Regions from separate parts of the Rhizobium sp. WYCCWR 11128 genome, predicted to be linked through region 3. Evidence: predicted binding sites of a transcription regulator. Region 3 holds the regulator's gene; each other region holds the start of a gene.
What was found. The regulator PhoB, encoded in region 3, activates phosphate uptake and scavenging genes when phosphate is short. The targets are predictions, from matches to a motif close to TGTCATNNANCTGTCAT.
Positions count from the first base shown of each region.

Region 1 (4,177 bases), on a different contig from region 3:
GAGCACCGCGACGGGTGAAGGTGACCATGGGAATATCTCCTTGGGTTCTCTGGTGGTTCGGATCAATGGCTGCGTTCGCTCAGGCCTTCGGGGCCGGAGCGATAGTGGGTCAGGGTTCTGTCGGCATGTTTCAGGCGCCAGGAGAGCGCCTTCTGCGCATAGTCCCGCACGAGCGCGGCATAGGCCGGATCGTCGGCGAGATTGGTGAATTCGTTCGGATCGTGCTGCAGATCGAAGAACAGCGGCGGCAGCGCTGCGAAATGAACGTATTTGTATCGCTCGTCCTGGATGACGCAGAGGCTGCAATCATTCATGCCGAGGCCGAGGAAACTCTGCGGCTCGGAATAATAGACGTCGCGGAAGTCGTATTCGTAGTGCAATTCGGTACGCCAATCCTGCGGCCGGCCCTCGCTCAGGAAGGGCAGCAGCGACAGGCCGTCACAGGCGTGCGGGATCTTTCCGCCGAGCCAGTCGAGAATGGTCGGCATGACGTCGATGCTCTCGGTGAAGCCGCTTTCGATCGCACCGGCGCGTGCATTTTCGCCGGCGTCCTTGATGACGAGCGGAATGCGGAAGCTCGGATCGTTGTAGCCGATCTTGCCGAGCAGGTGATGATCGCCGAGCTGCTCGCCGTGGTCGCTGGTGAAGATGATCAGCGTATCGTCCCACTGTCCGGTCTCATCGAGATAGTTAAAGACCCGGCCAAGGCAATCGTCGACCTCAGTAATCAGGCCGCAATAGGTCGCGCGCATCTGGCGCAGTTCCGCTTCGTCGAGCGTCGCACCGGACCCTTCTGCGCCCTGGAAGAAGGAGCCGCGGCGGATGCTGTCGACATAGAATTTCATCAACGGATGTTGTGCAGCCTCGGTGTCCGGGTTGGCTGCGCGGATCGGCGCCGGCATGTCTTCCGGCCGGTACATGGCATGATAGGGAGCAGAGGCGACAAAGGGCGGATGCGGCCGGTAATAACCGAGATGCAGGAAGAAGGGCTTGCCGTCGCGGCCCTTGAGATAGGTCAGCGCCCGCTCGGTGAAGAAGGTCGAGTCCGAAAATTCCTTCGGAATGCGTGACGGACGGTCGGTGGCGCCGGCAACGGCGCCCTCGCCCTCGGGCAGCCAGATATCAGGACGATGCTCCGGCAGCTCGAAGCCGTTCTGTGCCACCCAGCCAAAATAGCCCTCCATATTGGGCTCGAAGGCGCCGACCGGATGGAAGCCGTCCATCATGTCGCCGAGCACCCTGAAGCGCGGATCGTTCGGCGAAGTGGTGCGCGGATCCGGCACCGTCGTCGTATAGCCGATCAGCGCCGGATCGTAGCCGACGCCGCGCAACGCCTTGCCGAGGTTGAGGTGGCGCTGGTCGAGCGGCACCGTGTTCTGCACGGCGCGATGGTTCATCAGGTAGAGGCCGGTGAGCAGGCTCGCACGGGCCGGGCCGCAGGGAACGCAGGTCGTCACATGGTTCCTGAAGGTCACGCCCTCGCGACAGAGCCGGTCGAGATTGGGTGTCTTCAGGAAATCGTTTTTCCCGTCGGCACGCAGAACGTGCGGAACGAAATCGGCTCGCCATTGGTCAACGACGATGAGTAGAACGTTTTTCTTTCGCATGGAGCCCCCACTTGTGCGGGGCTGTTTGAACCGCGATTATTGCAGCGCGATGACCACTTTTTCAAAGTTCCATGACATTGAACGGATCGTGGGTTTCTTCGCTTTTATTCCAGAAGCGTCATGCAATTGTAATATTCACGACACACTCATCGCGCGCGCGTGACCTGACCGCGGCACGCACTGTCCGTTTTGCCGTTCTTTGAGAACCTGAGGCGTGCTTCCCTCGGCAAGATCATGGACGCGAGAGACGTCTCCTACGATCAGACGACGGCTGCTCTGCCGGATCGGTGCTCGACTGAGTCTATACCAAGTGATCCGTCGACGCGTCGAAGAGATGGATCTGGGTCGGATCGATCGAAAGTCCGATCATGTCTCCTGCCTTGACCCTGTCGCGCCGCGTCTCGACGATCGTCAGTTCCGGCTGGGTCTCCGCGACGATGAAGGTCGAGGAACCGGTCGATTCGACGAAGGCGATCGGCACATCGAAACTGCCATGCCCGGGCTCGACGACGCCGATATGTTCGGGCCGGATGCCGGCGATGAGCTTACGCCCGGGTTCGATGGCGCGTGATATCGCAAGCGTCTGTTTCACCGCGCCGAAATCCAGGATCAGGCTCTTTCCGTCTTCCGCGGCGATCGCGGGGATGAAATTCATGGCCGGCGAACCGATGAAGCCGGCAACGAACCGGTTCGCCGGCCGGTCGTAGAGGTCCAGCGGCGCGCCCTGCTGTTCGATGACGCCGTCGCGCATCACCACCACATGGTCGGCCATCGTCATTGCTTCGACCTGGTCGTGCGTGACGTAGACGAAGGTGGCGTGCAGTCGGTCGTGCAGCGACCGGATTTCCTTGCGCATGTGGACGCGCAGCGCAGCATCGAGATTGGACAGCGGCTCGTCGAACAGGAAGGCCTTGGGGTGGCGGATGATGGCGCGGCTCATGGCGACGCGCTGGCGCTGACCGCCGGAAAGCTCGCGCGGATAGCGCTTCAGGAGATGGGAAAGACCTGTCGTCGCCGCCACGTCCTCGGCGGCCTTCTTGGCCTCCGCCTTGGCGATGCCGCGGATGCGAAGGCTGTAAGTCAGGTTTTCCTCGACCGTCATGTGCGGATAAAGGGCATAGGACTGGAACACCATGGCGACATCGCGCTTGCGCGGCGGCACGCCGTTCATCAGCTCGCCGGCAATCCTGAGATCGCCCGACGAAATGCTTTCGAGGCCGGCAAGCGAGCGCAGCAGCGTGGACTTGCCGCAGCCCGACGGGCCGACGAGCGCGACGAAAGTGCCCTTGGCGATCGAAAGGTCGATATTCTTCAGGGCGTGGAAGGCGCCGTAATATTTGTTGACGCCTCTGAGCTCGATCTGTGTGGTCATTTGAGGGCTCCAGAGGTGAGGCCGGATACGATGCGGCGCTGCAAGAGAACGAAGATGGCAAGGATCGGCGTCACATACATCGTGGCGTAGGCCATGATGTTGTTCCACTCGTTGGTGTTCGGCCCCATGAAGGAATTGAGGCCGACGCTTGCCGGCTGAAGGTCAACCGCCTGGATCATCGACTTCGAATAGACGAATTCGCCGAAGGCCTGCATGAAGATCAGGATGGCGCTGACCAGGATGCCGTTGCGGGCGAGCGGCAGCACGATGTTGAAGAAGGCGCCGACGCGCGAATTGCCATCTACCAGGGCCGCCTCCTCCAGTTCCTGGGGAACGCTCATGAAGGTGGCGCGCACCAGAATGACGAAGAAGGGCATGCTCTTTGCCGCGACCGCGATGATGACGGCAAGGCGTGGATAATTCAGCATGCCAATCTGCGAAAAGCCGACGAAGATCGGCGTGATCATCAGCGAGGCCGGCAGGACCTGCAGCATGAGGATGAGAAAGAGACCGATATCCACCCAGACATTGCGGTATCTGGCGAGCACATAGGCGCAGCCGACGCCAAGCAGGGTGATGAGCGCCATGGAGCCGAGAGCGATGACCAGCGAGTTCCAGAGATAGCGGCCCATGTCGCGGCTTTCCCAGACATAGGCATAGGTGCCCCATTGCGGTGCAGTCGGCCAGAAGCTCGGCGGCGTCGCGAACATCTCCGAGCCGCTTTTCAGCGCGGTGATGTACATCCAGTAGAGCGGGAACAGATAGATCGCCGCCATGACGACCGATATGGCGAGCATCAGGCGGTCGCGGTTCGTCGTAATCATCCGCGCACCTCGTGGCGTGTGGACCGGACATAGACGACGGACGCGAACATGACGAAGACGATCATGATGACGGAGATCGTTGCGCCCTTGGCGAAGTCGTATTGGCGGAAGGAGAGATCCCAGGCCCAGTATTGCGTGACGTTCGATGAATTGTTCGGCCCGCCCGACGTGATCGCGGCGAAAAGATCGAATTGCTGCAAGGTGAAGATCAGGCCAAGTGCGATGATGGCGCCGATGGTCGAGCGCATCATCGGCAGCGTGATCGTCCAGAAGCGCTGCCAGACATTGGCGCCGTCGAGTTCGGCGGCCTCGTAGAGATCGGCGGGAATGCCGGCAAGGCCGACGGAGAGCAGGATCATGTTGAAGGAGGTGCC
Region 1 is NZ_JACCEZ010000011.1:95,409-99,585, reverse strand. It holds gene HX898_RS26915 (ABC transporter substrate-binding protein) at 1-28, opposite strand, end outside; gene pehA (phosphoric/sulfuric ester hydrolase PehA) at 63-1,607, opposite strand; gene HX898_RS26905 (ABC transporter ATP-binding protein) at 1,909-2,979, opposite strand; gene HX898_RS26900 (carbohydrate ABC transporter permease) at 2,976-3,803, opposite strand; gene HX898_RS26895 (sugar ABC transporter permease) at 3,800-4,177, opposite strand, start outside.
Region 1: a site for PhoB is predicted at 1,724-1,740, ahead of pehA (phosphoric/sulfuric ester hydrolase PehA). Genes of this name have one in related genera too.

Region 2 (4,177 bases), on a different contig from region 3:
GGTGCAGCGCGATTCCATCGATCGCTTGCGTCATGCCAAGCGCTACTCCGGCTTCTTCTCCTCGATCTGCACCAACCCCGCCTGGACCGGCTTCACCATGGCGACCGGCACGCTGCGCGGTCCCGATCCGCGCGAGATGGGCCGCACCGATTGCGTCGTCATCTGGGGCACCAACGCGGTGTCGACCCAGGTCAATGTGATGACCCACGCCATCAGGTCGCGCAAGGAGCGCGGCGCGAAGATCGTCGTCATAGATATTTACGACAATCCGACGATGAAGCAGGCCGACATGGCGCTGATCGTCAGGCCGGGTACCGACGCCGCACTCGCTTGCGCCGTCATGCACATCGCCTTCCGCGACGGTTACGCCGACCGCGCGTACATGGCGAGATACGCCGATGATCCCGAGGGTCTCGAAGCGCATCTGAAAACGAAGACGCCGCAATGGGCCGCTGCCATCACCGGCCTTTCGGTCGAGGAGATCGAAGCCTTCGCCAGCCTCGTCGGCACGTCGAAGAAGACCTTCTTCCGCCTGGGTTACGGCTTCACCCGCCAGCGCAACGGCGCGGTCGCCATGCATGCGGCCGCCTCGATCGCCACCGTTCTCGGCTCCTGGCAATATGAGGGCGGCGGCGCCTTCCATTCGAACAGCGATATCTTCCGCATGAACGGCGCGGAACTGACCGGCCGGTCGATGAAGGATGCCGATATCCGCATGCTTGACCAGTCGCAGATCGGCCGCGTGCTGACCGGCGATGCCGTGGCGCTGCGCCACCGCGGTCCGGTGACGGCTATGCTGATCCAGAACACCAATCCCGCAAACATCGCCCCCGAGCAGCGCCTCGTCAGACGCGGCTTTGCCCGCAACGACCTCTTCGTCGCCGTGCATGAGCAGTTCATGACCGAAACGGCCGAGATCGCCGATATCGTCATCCCGGCAACGATGTTCGTCGAACATGACGACATCTACCGCGCCGGCGGCCAGAACCATATCCTGCTGGGGCCGAAGCTGGTCGAACCGCCGCCGACCGTGCGCACCAATCTCTTCGTCATCGAGGAACTTGCCAAACGCCTCGGCGTCGCCGATCGCCCCGGCTTCGGCTTCACCGCCCGAGAGATGGTCGACCGCATCCTCGAATCGAGCGGCCTGCCGGGCTACGACCATTTCCTCGAACATAAATGGTTCGATCGCCAGCCTGCTTTCGAGGAAGCGCATTACCTAAACGGCTTTGCCCATCCGGATGGCAAGTTCCATTTCCGCCCGGACTGGATCAATCAGCCGGCGCCGAATAAGCCGCCAGCGGCGATCGGCGCGCTTGGGCCGCACGCCGCGCTTCCGGCCTTCCCCGATCAGGTCGATGTCATCGAAGTCGCCGATTCCGAGCATCCCTTCCGGCTCGCCACGTCGCCGGCGCGCAACTTCCTGAATTCGAGCTTTTCCGAGACCAAGACCTCCCGCCAGAAGGAAGGCCGCCCCGAGGTGATGATCAATCCGGCCGACGCCGAAGCCAACGGAATCGTCCATGGCGATCTTGTCCGAATCGGCAACAGCCGCGGCGATCTGCGCATCCACGCCCGTATCACTACCGAAGTGAAGTCAGGCGTGCTGATTGCCGAGGGCCTCTGGCCGAACAAGGCGCATGTTGACGGCGAGGGCATCAACGTCTTGACCGGCGCCGACCCTGTCGCGCCTTATGGCGGGGCGGCCGTCCATGACAACAAGGTCTGGCTTCGCAGGGACGCAGCATGATGCAGCCGAAATCACGCGTGAAGATCGTCAGCGAAGAAACACTGTCGAATGGGTGGACGCGGCTGAGCAGCTACCTCCTCGACTATATCGACCGCAAGGGCGCAACCCAACGGTTGAAGCGGGAGGTCTACCACCGCACGCCGGCCGCCTGCATCCTGCTTTATGATCCCAAGCGCGACCTCGTCGTTCTCGTCCGCCAATTCCGCCTCGCCGTTCATCTCAACGGCGATGCCGCCTGGATAATCGAGGTGCCGGCCGGCCTTCTCGACGATGACCATCCCGAAGCGGCGATCCGTCGCGAGGCGATGGAGGAGACCGGCTATCGCCTGCGCGATGCGCGCTTCCTGTTCAGATCCTATACATCGCCGGGTGCCGTCACCGAGGTCGTGCATTTCTTCGCAGCCCTCGTCGACATCGCCGACCGCGTGGCCGAAGGCGGTGGCCTGGACGAGGAACACGAGGATATCGAAGTCCTTGAGATCCCGCTCGACGAGGCGGCAGCGATGATCGAAACCGGCGAGATCTTCGACGTCAAAACGATCGTGCTCCTGCAATGGGCCATGTTGAATAGGGCAAGGCTGACGGCCTGAATCTGCGGGGCGACCGCATCGGATCATTTCCAAAGCGCAAGTTTCCGCTTTAAGGTGATACGGCGCAAAATTTCATACGACTGTCACGAAGCGGTTCTATCCGCTGCGGTCTGTCAATCATCGAATGCGGTCAGGAGAAAGCCCATGTGGCTCAGCAATTTCACCCTCGTTCTCCCAAACGAGGTGGTGAGTGAAGGTTCCGTGCGTGTTGAGGGTGGCGCCATCGCCGAGATCAGGCCGGAGCCGGTCGCCGGCGCTGCCATCGATGGCGGCGGGCGGCTGCTGATGCCGGGATTCGTCGATCTCCACGGCGACATGATCGAGCGCGAGATCGCCCCACGGCCGAACGCGACGATGCCGATCGATTTCGGTATCCACGAACTCGACAAGAAGCTTGCCGCCGCCGGTGTCACCACGGCGTTTGCCGCCGTCTCCTTTGCGACCGAAAGCGTCTACGGCCACGTCCGTTCGCTGGAGACGACATCAGCGGTGATCGAGGGCATCAATCGCCTGCGCGACGATCTGCTGATCGACCACCGCGTCCACGCCCGCTACGAAATCACCAATGTTGGTGCAGCTCCTGCGCTCGAGCGCCTGCTGAATGCCGATCAGATCGACATGGTCTCGCTCACCGACCACACGCCGGGCCAGGGACAGTACAACAACCTGCAGAGCTACATCCTCAGCATTTCCGAGCGCCGCGCCATCTCCGAGGAAATGGCGGCGGAGATCGTTGCCAAGCGCATCGCCATGCGCAGCAATCCAGACATCGAGGCCAAGCTGAAGGAGATTGTCGCGCTGTCGCTGAAGCACAAGCTGTCGCTTGCCTCGCATGACGATGACAGCGCCGAAAAAGTCGCCGAGATGCACGATCTCGGCGTCACCATCAGCGAGTTTCCGGTCACTGCACCTGCGGCGGAGGAGGCGCGCCGTCGCGGCCTCTGGACGTTGATGGGCGCGCCGAACGCGCTGCGCGGCCAGTCGATGTCGGGCAATCTCAGCGCGCTCGATGCTGCAAGGGCCGGATTGCTGAGCATCATCGCCGCCGATTATCATCCGGCTGCCTTCGTGCCCGGCATCTTCAAGCTTGCCGACATGGTGGAAGGCGGCCTGCCGGCAGGCGTCGCCATGGCGACCGGCAATGCGGCCCGTTCCGCCGGTCTGTCGGATCGTGGCGAGATCGCCATCGGCCAACGCGCCGATCTGGTCGTGGTCGAGCCGGGTGATATCAATCGCATCCGCGCCACCTTCCGCGCCGGCCGCTTCGTCTACAGCGACGGCACGCTGCATCCGTTGCGGGCGCTGGCGGCTTAAGCGCGGTCGCCGATCAGCGAAATAAGCTGGGTCTTGGGTGCGGCGGTCGAAGCCTCCGCGCCGACGGCCTTGCCGCCTTCCATCGTCACACGGCCTTCGGCAAAGAGCCGCAGCGCTTGTGGATAGATCTGGTGTTCGATGGTGAGCACACGCGCGGCAAGGCTTTCGGCCGTGTCGCCGGAAAGAACCGGCACGGCCGCCTGGCCGATCACCGGCCCCTCATCCATGCCTTCGGTGACGAAATGCACCGTGCAGCCGGCGATCCGCATGCCGGCGTCGATGGCCCGCTGATGCGTATGCAGGCCGGGAAACAGCGGCAGCAGGGAAGGGTGGATGTTGAGCATCCGGCCTTCGTAACGCTGGATGAATGTCGCCGTCAGCAGCCGCATGTAGCCTGCCAGGCAAAGAATATCGGGTTTAAGCTCGTCGAGCGCCGAAAAGATCGCCGCCTCATGCGCATCCTTGCTGGCGTAGTCCTTGCGGGGAAAAGCGAAGGTGGCGATGCCTTCGGCGGCGGCCTTGG
Region 2 is NZ_JACCEZ010000012.1:62,812-66,988, reverse strand. It holds gene HX898_RS27760 (molybdopterin oxidoreductase family protein) at 1-1,750, shown strand, start outside; gene HX898_RS27755 (NUDIX domain-containing protein) at 1,747-2,340, shown strand; gene HX898_RS27750 (alpha-D-ribose 1-methylphosphonate 5-triphosphate diphosphatase) at 2,485-3,654, shown strand; gene purN (phosphoribosylglycinamide formyltransferase) at 3,651-4,177, opposite strand, start outside.
Region 2: a site for PhoB is predicted at 2,411-2,427, ahead of HX898_RS27750 (alpha-D-ribose 1-methylphosphonate 5-triphosphate diphosphatase). Genes of this name have one in related genera too.

Region 3 (4,177 bases):
GACCGCTTCGATATCGCCGAAAGCCACCTGATCGAAACCCGGCGCCTTGGGGCCGAAACCTTCGAGATATTTTTCCTGGCCGCCGGCAGCGATCGTCGCCAGCGTCCGTCCGTGGAAGGCGCCTTCGAAGGTGATGATATGGAAGCGCTCGGGATGGCCCTTGGAAAACTGATAGCGGCGCGCCGTCTTGATCGCGCATTCGAGCGCCTCGGCGCCCGAATTGGTGAAGAACACCTTATCGGCGAAGGTGGCGTCCGTCAGCCGTTTTGCCAGGCGCTCCTGGCCGGGGATCTCATAGATGTTCGACAGGTGCCAGACCTTGTCGGCCTGCTCCTTTAGCGCGCCGACCACATGCGGATTGCTGTGGCCGACGGAGGTGACGGCAACGCCGGCGCCGAAATCGAGATATCGCTCGCCAGTTTCGGTGATCAGCCATACGCCCTCGCCTCGCTCGAACCGCAGCGGGGCACGAGAATAGGTGTCATAAAGCGGCGCGGCTTCAGCCATGGCGCGATCTCCATCAAAGTTGCCGGGCAATGACTCCGGCTAAGGAAACCAGGCCCGAAAAATCAAAAATGCCGCCTTGCGGCGGCGAGTGGCACTATTTCCTTTTCGCGCTGCAATGTCAACAAAACGGCGCCCTTAGCGTATGCAGCACAGGTGTACAGCGGCATTTTCAGTCTTCAACAGGCATTATTGCAGAAATGACACGCAGGGGCAGCAAGTTGGGGAAAACTACGAATTCGATTCATCCGGATTCATGCGACTCTTGTCACGGAGTCAGGCTCACACTAGGTTAAAGATCAATTACTAGACTGCATGCGGCGGAACTAGTCACCAAAATTGATCAAGCGTTTCTTGTTTCGGAGCTCCCGGGACAACGGTGAGGGATTCTGCCATCACCAACGCAAAAGGTGGAGACAGGGCATGAACTGGACAGACGAGCGGGTCGAGAAACTCAAGAAACTTTGGGCCGAAGGACTGAGCGCCAGCCAGATCGCTGCGCAGCTTGGCGGGGTCAGCCGAAACGCGGTCATCGGCAAAGTGCACCGGCTGTGCCTTCCCGGCCGTGCCAAGGCCGGCGGCACCAATACCGCGGCGCGAACGCCGAAGCGCAATACATCGGCGCCGCGCGCGCCGAACTTCGCCTCCCGGATCACGACCCGCACCGTCACCCGCCAGCAGGGCGCGACGATGCTGAAGGAAGAGATCGAGATCGAAACGATCGAGGAAATGGAATACGTGCCGCGAGGCAATGTGGTGGTGCCGATTTCGCGCCGCCTCGGCCTGACGGAACTAACCGAGCGCACCTGCAAATGGCCGGTCGGCGATCCGCTGAAGGACGACTTCCATTTCTGCGGCTGCGAGTCCCCCGACAATTCGCCCTATTGCGGCTATCACCAGAAGCTTGCCTACCAGCCGGTGAACGAACGCCGCAGGGCAGCAGCGCGGGCCAGTTGAGCGCGGGCAACCATCGTTAGAATGCAGAAAACGGGCCGATTGGCCCGTTTTTTTATGCGCGGATGGAAGCTCAGGCTTCCCTCCGTCATGCTCGGCCTTGTGCCGAGCATCTGATCACCCCAATGACTTGAGGGTAAAACCTTTATTTTCAAATACTTAATTTAGCGAGCGCAGATCCTCGGCACAAGGCCGAGGATGACGTCGCGGGTTTTGCCAGGGCTTTGTCAGCAGGCTCAGATGGAAGCCCTCAGGCTTCCATCGAATAACCGGCGCCGCGGACGGTGCGGATGACGTCCTGCATGTTGGAGAAATTCAGCGCCTTGCGCAGGCGGCCGACATGGACGTCGACGGTGCGCTCGTCGACATAGATATCGTGGCCCCAGACGCCATCCAACAGCTGCGAGCGGGAGAAGACCCGGCCCGGCGACGACATCAGGAATTCCAGCAGGCGGAATTCGGTGGGGCCGAGGCGGACTTCGCGGGTCTTGCGATGGACGCGATGGGTCTCGCGGTCGAGCTCGATGTCACCGCATTTCAGCACCGTCGACAGCACCTCGGGGCGGGCGCGGCGCAGCATCGCCTTGACGCGGGCAACGAGCTCGGGGGTCGAGAAGGGCTTGACGACATAATCGTCGGCGCCCGTCGACAATCCACGGACACGCTCGCTCTCCTCGCCGCGCGCCGTCAGCATGATGATCGGCAGGCGCTCGGTTTCCGGCCGCATGCGCAGGCGCCGGCAGAGCTCGATGCCGGAAACGCCGGGCAGCATCCAATCGAGGATGAGAAGATCGGGCGTGCGCTCCTGGAGCCGCATTTCGGCTTCATCGCCACGAAGGATGGTATCGACCTCGAAGCCTTCCGCTTCGAGATTGTAGCGAAGAAGCACGCTGAGGGCTTCCTCGTCTTCAACAACTGCAACTCTCGGGATCATGCGTGTCGGTCTCCTCGCGCATGATCCTTAAACCAGGGTGATTTAAGCAGTGCATCCTGCGCAAATTCAAAAATTGGCTGCGACCTCTTTGCGCGCCCGGACGGGCGCGCACGCAATTGACTGTGCGGGCGGTTATTCGGTGACCGCGCCGACGGTGTTGGCGCTGTCATCCTTCGGACGATCACCTTCCGGCTGCGCGCCTGTCGCCATGTAAAAGATCGTCTCGGCGATGTTGGTGGCATGGTCGCCGATGCGCTCGATGTTCTTGGCGCAGAAGAGAAGATGCGTGCAGCTGGTGATGTTGCGCGGATCTTCCATCATGTAGGTCAGGAGTTCGCGGAACAGCGAGGTGTACATCGCGTCGATCTCGTTGTCGCGTTCACGGATCGCATTCGCCTTGTCGGCTGAACGATTGGTGTAGACATCGAGCACTTCCTTGAGCTGGACGAGCGCCAGCTCGGACAGATGCTCGAGGCCGCGGGCAAGCTTGCGGGGAACGCCGGTGCTTTGGACGGCGATGACGCGCTTGGCGGTGTTCTTGCCGAGGTCGCCGACGCGTTCGAGATCGGCGGCGATGCGGATCGAACCCATGATTTCACGCAGGTCCGAGGCCATCGGCTGACGGCGGGCGATCGTGACGATCGCCTTGTCGCCGATTTCGCGTTCGGCGTGATCGAGGATCACATCGTCCGAGATGACCTTCTGCGCCAGCGCCGTATCGCCGTTGACGAGGGCGCGCACGGATTCGCCGACCATCTGCTCGGCCAGGCCGCCCATTTCGGAAATCCGCCTGGACAGGAACTTCAGATCATCATCGTAGGCAGAAAAAATATGTGTCGATGCCATGGGGCTTTATCCTCGAATAACGGGAAGGCTTGGTGTCGCCAAAATCAACCGAAGCGACCCATGATGTAGTCCTGGGTGCGCGGATCGTCGGGATTGGTGAACATCTTGTCGGTGTCGTTCTCCTCGACGAGGTTGCCGAGGTGGAACATGGCGGTGCGCTGCGAGACACGCGCGGCCTGCTGCATGGAGTGGGTGACGATGACGATCGTATAGTTCTCGCGCAGCTCGTGGATCAGCTCCTCGACCTTGGCGGTGGCGATCGGGTCGAGCGCCGAGCAGGGCTCGTCCATCAAGATGACTTCCGGGCTGACGGCGACGGCACGCGCAATGCAAAGGCGCTGCTGCTGGCCGCCGGACAGGCCGGTGCCAGATTCATGCACGCGGTCCTTGACCTCGTTCCAGAGACCGGCGCGCTGCAGGCTGGTCTCGACGATCTGGTCGAGGTCGGCCTTCGACTTGGCAAGGCCATGGATGCGCGGGCCGTAGGAGACGTTTTCGTAGATCGTCTTCGGGAACGGGTTCGGCTTCTGGAAGACCATGCCGACGCGGGCGCGAAGTTCGACGACGTCGATATCGGGATCATAGACATCGTCGGTGTCGAGGGTGATCTTGCCGGTGACGCGGCAGCCGTCGATCGTGTCGTTCATGCGGTTGAGGCACCGCAGGAAGGTCGACTTGCCGCAGCCGGACGGGCCGATCAGGGCGGTTACGGTGTTTTCGCGGACGTTCAGGTTCACATCGAAAAGCGCGCGCTTCTCGCCGTAGTAAACCGAGACATCCTTTCCGATCATCTTATACGGGACGTTGCTCATCTTGTGATCCAGCGCCTTTTCAACTGCAGCTTCCGTCAACATGTTCATGATGTGTAACTCCGTTTACCAGCGGCGCTCGAAGCGACGACGCAAGAGGATGGCGCCCATGTTCATGACGATCAGGAAC
Region 3 is NZ_JACCEZ010000002.1:535,945-540,121, reverse strand. It holds gene HX898_RS10315 (aspartate aminotransferase family protein) at 1-507, opposite strand, end outside; gene HX898_RS10310 (GcrA family cell cycle regulator) at 928-1,461, shown strand; gene phoB (phosphate regulon transcriptional regulator PhoB) at 1,709-2,392, opposite strand; gene phoU (phosphate signaling complex protein PhoU) at 2,525-3,238, opposite strand; gene pstB (phosphate ABC transporter ATP-binding protein PstB) at 3,283-4,098, opposite strand; gene pstA (phosphate ABC transporter permease PstA) at 4,114-4,177, opposite strand, start outside.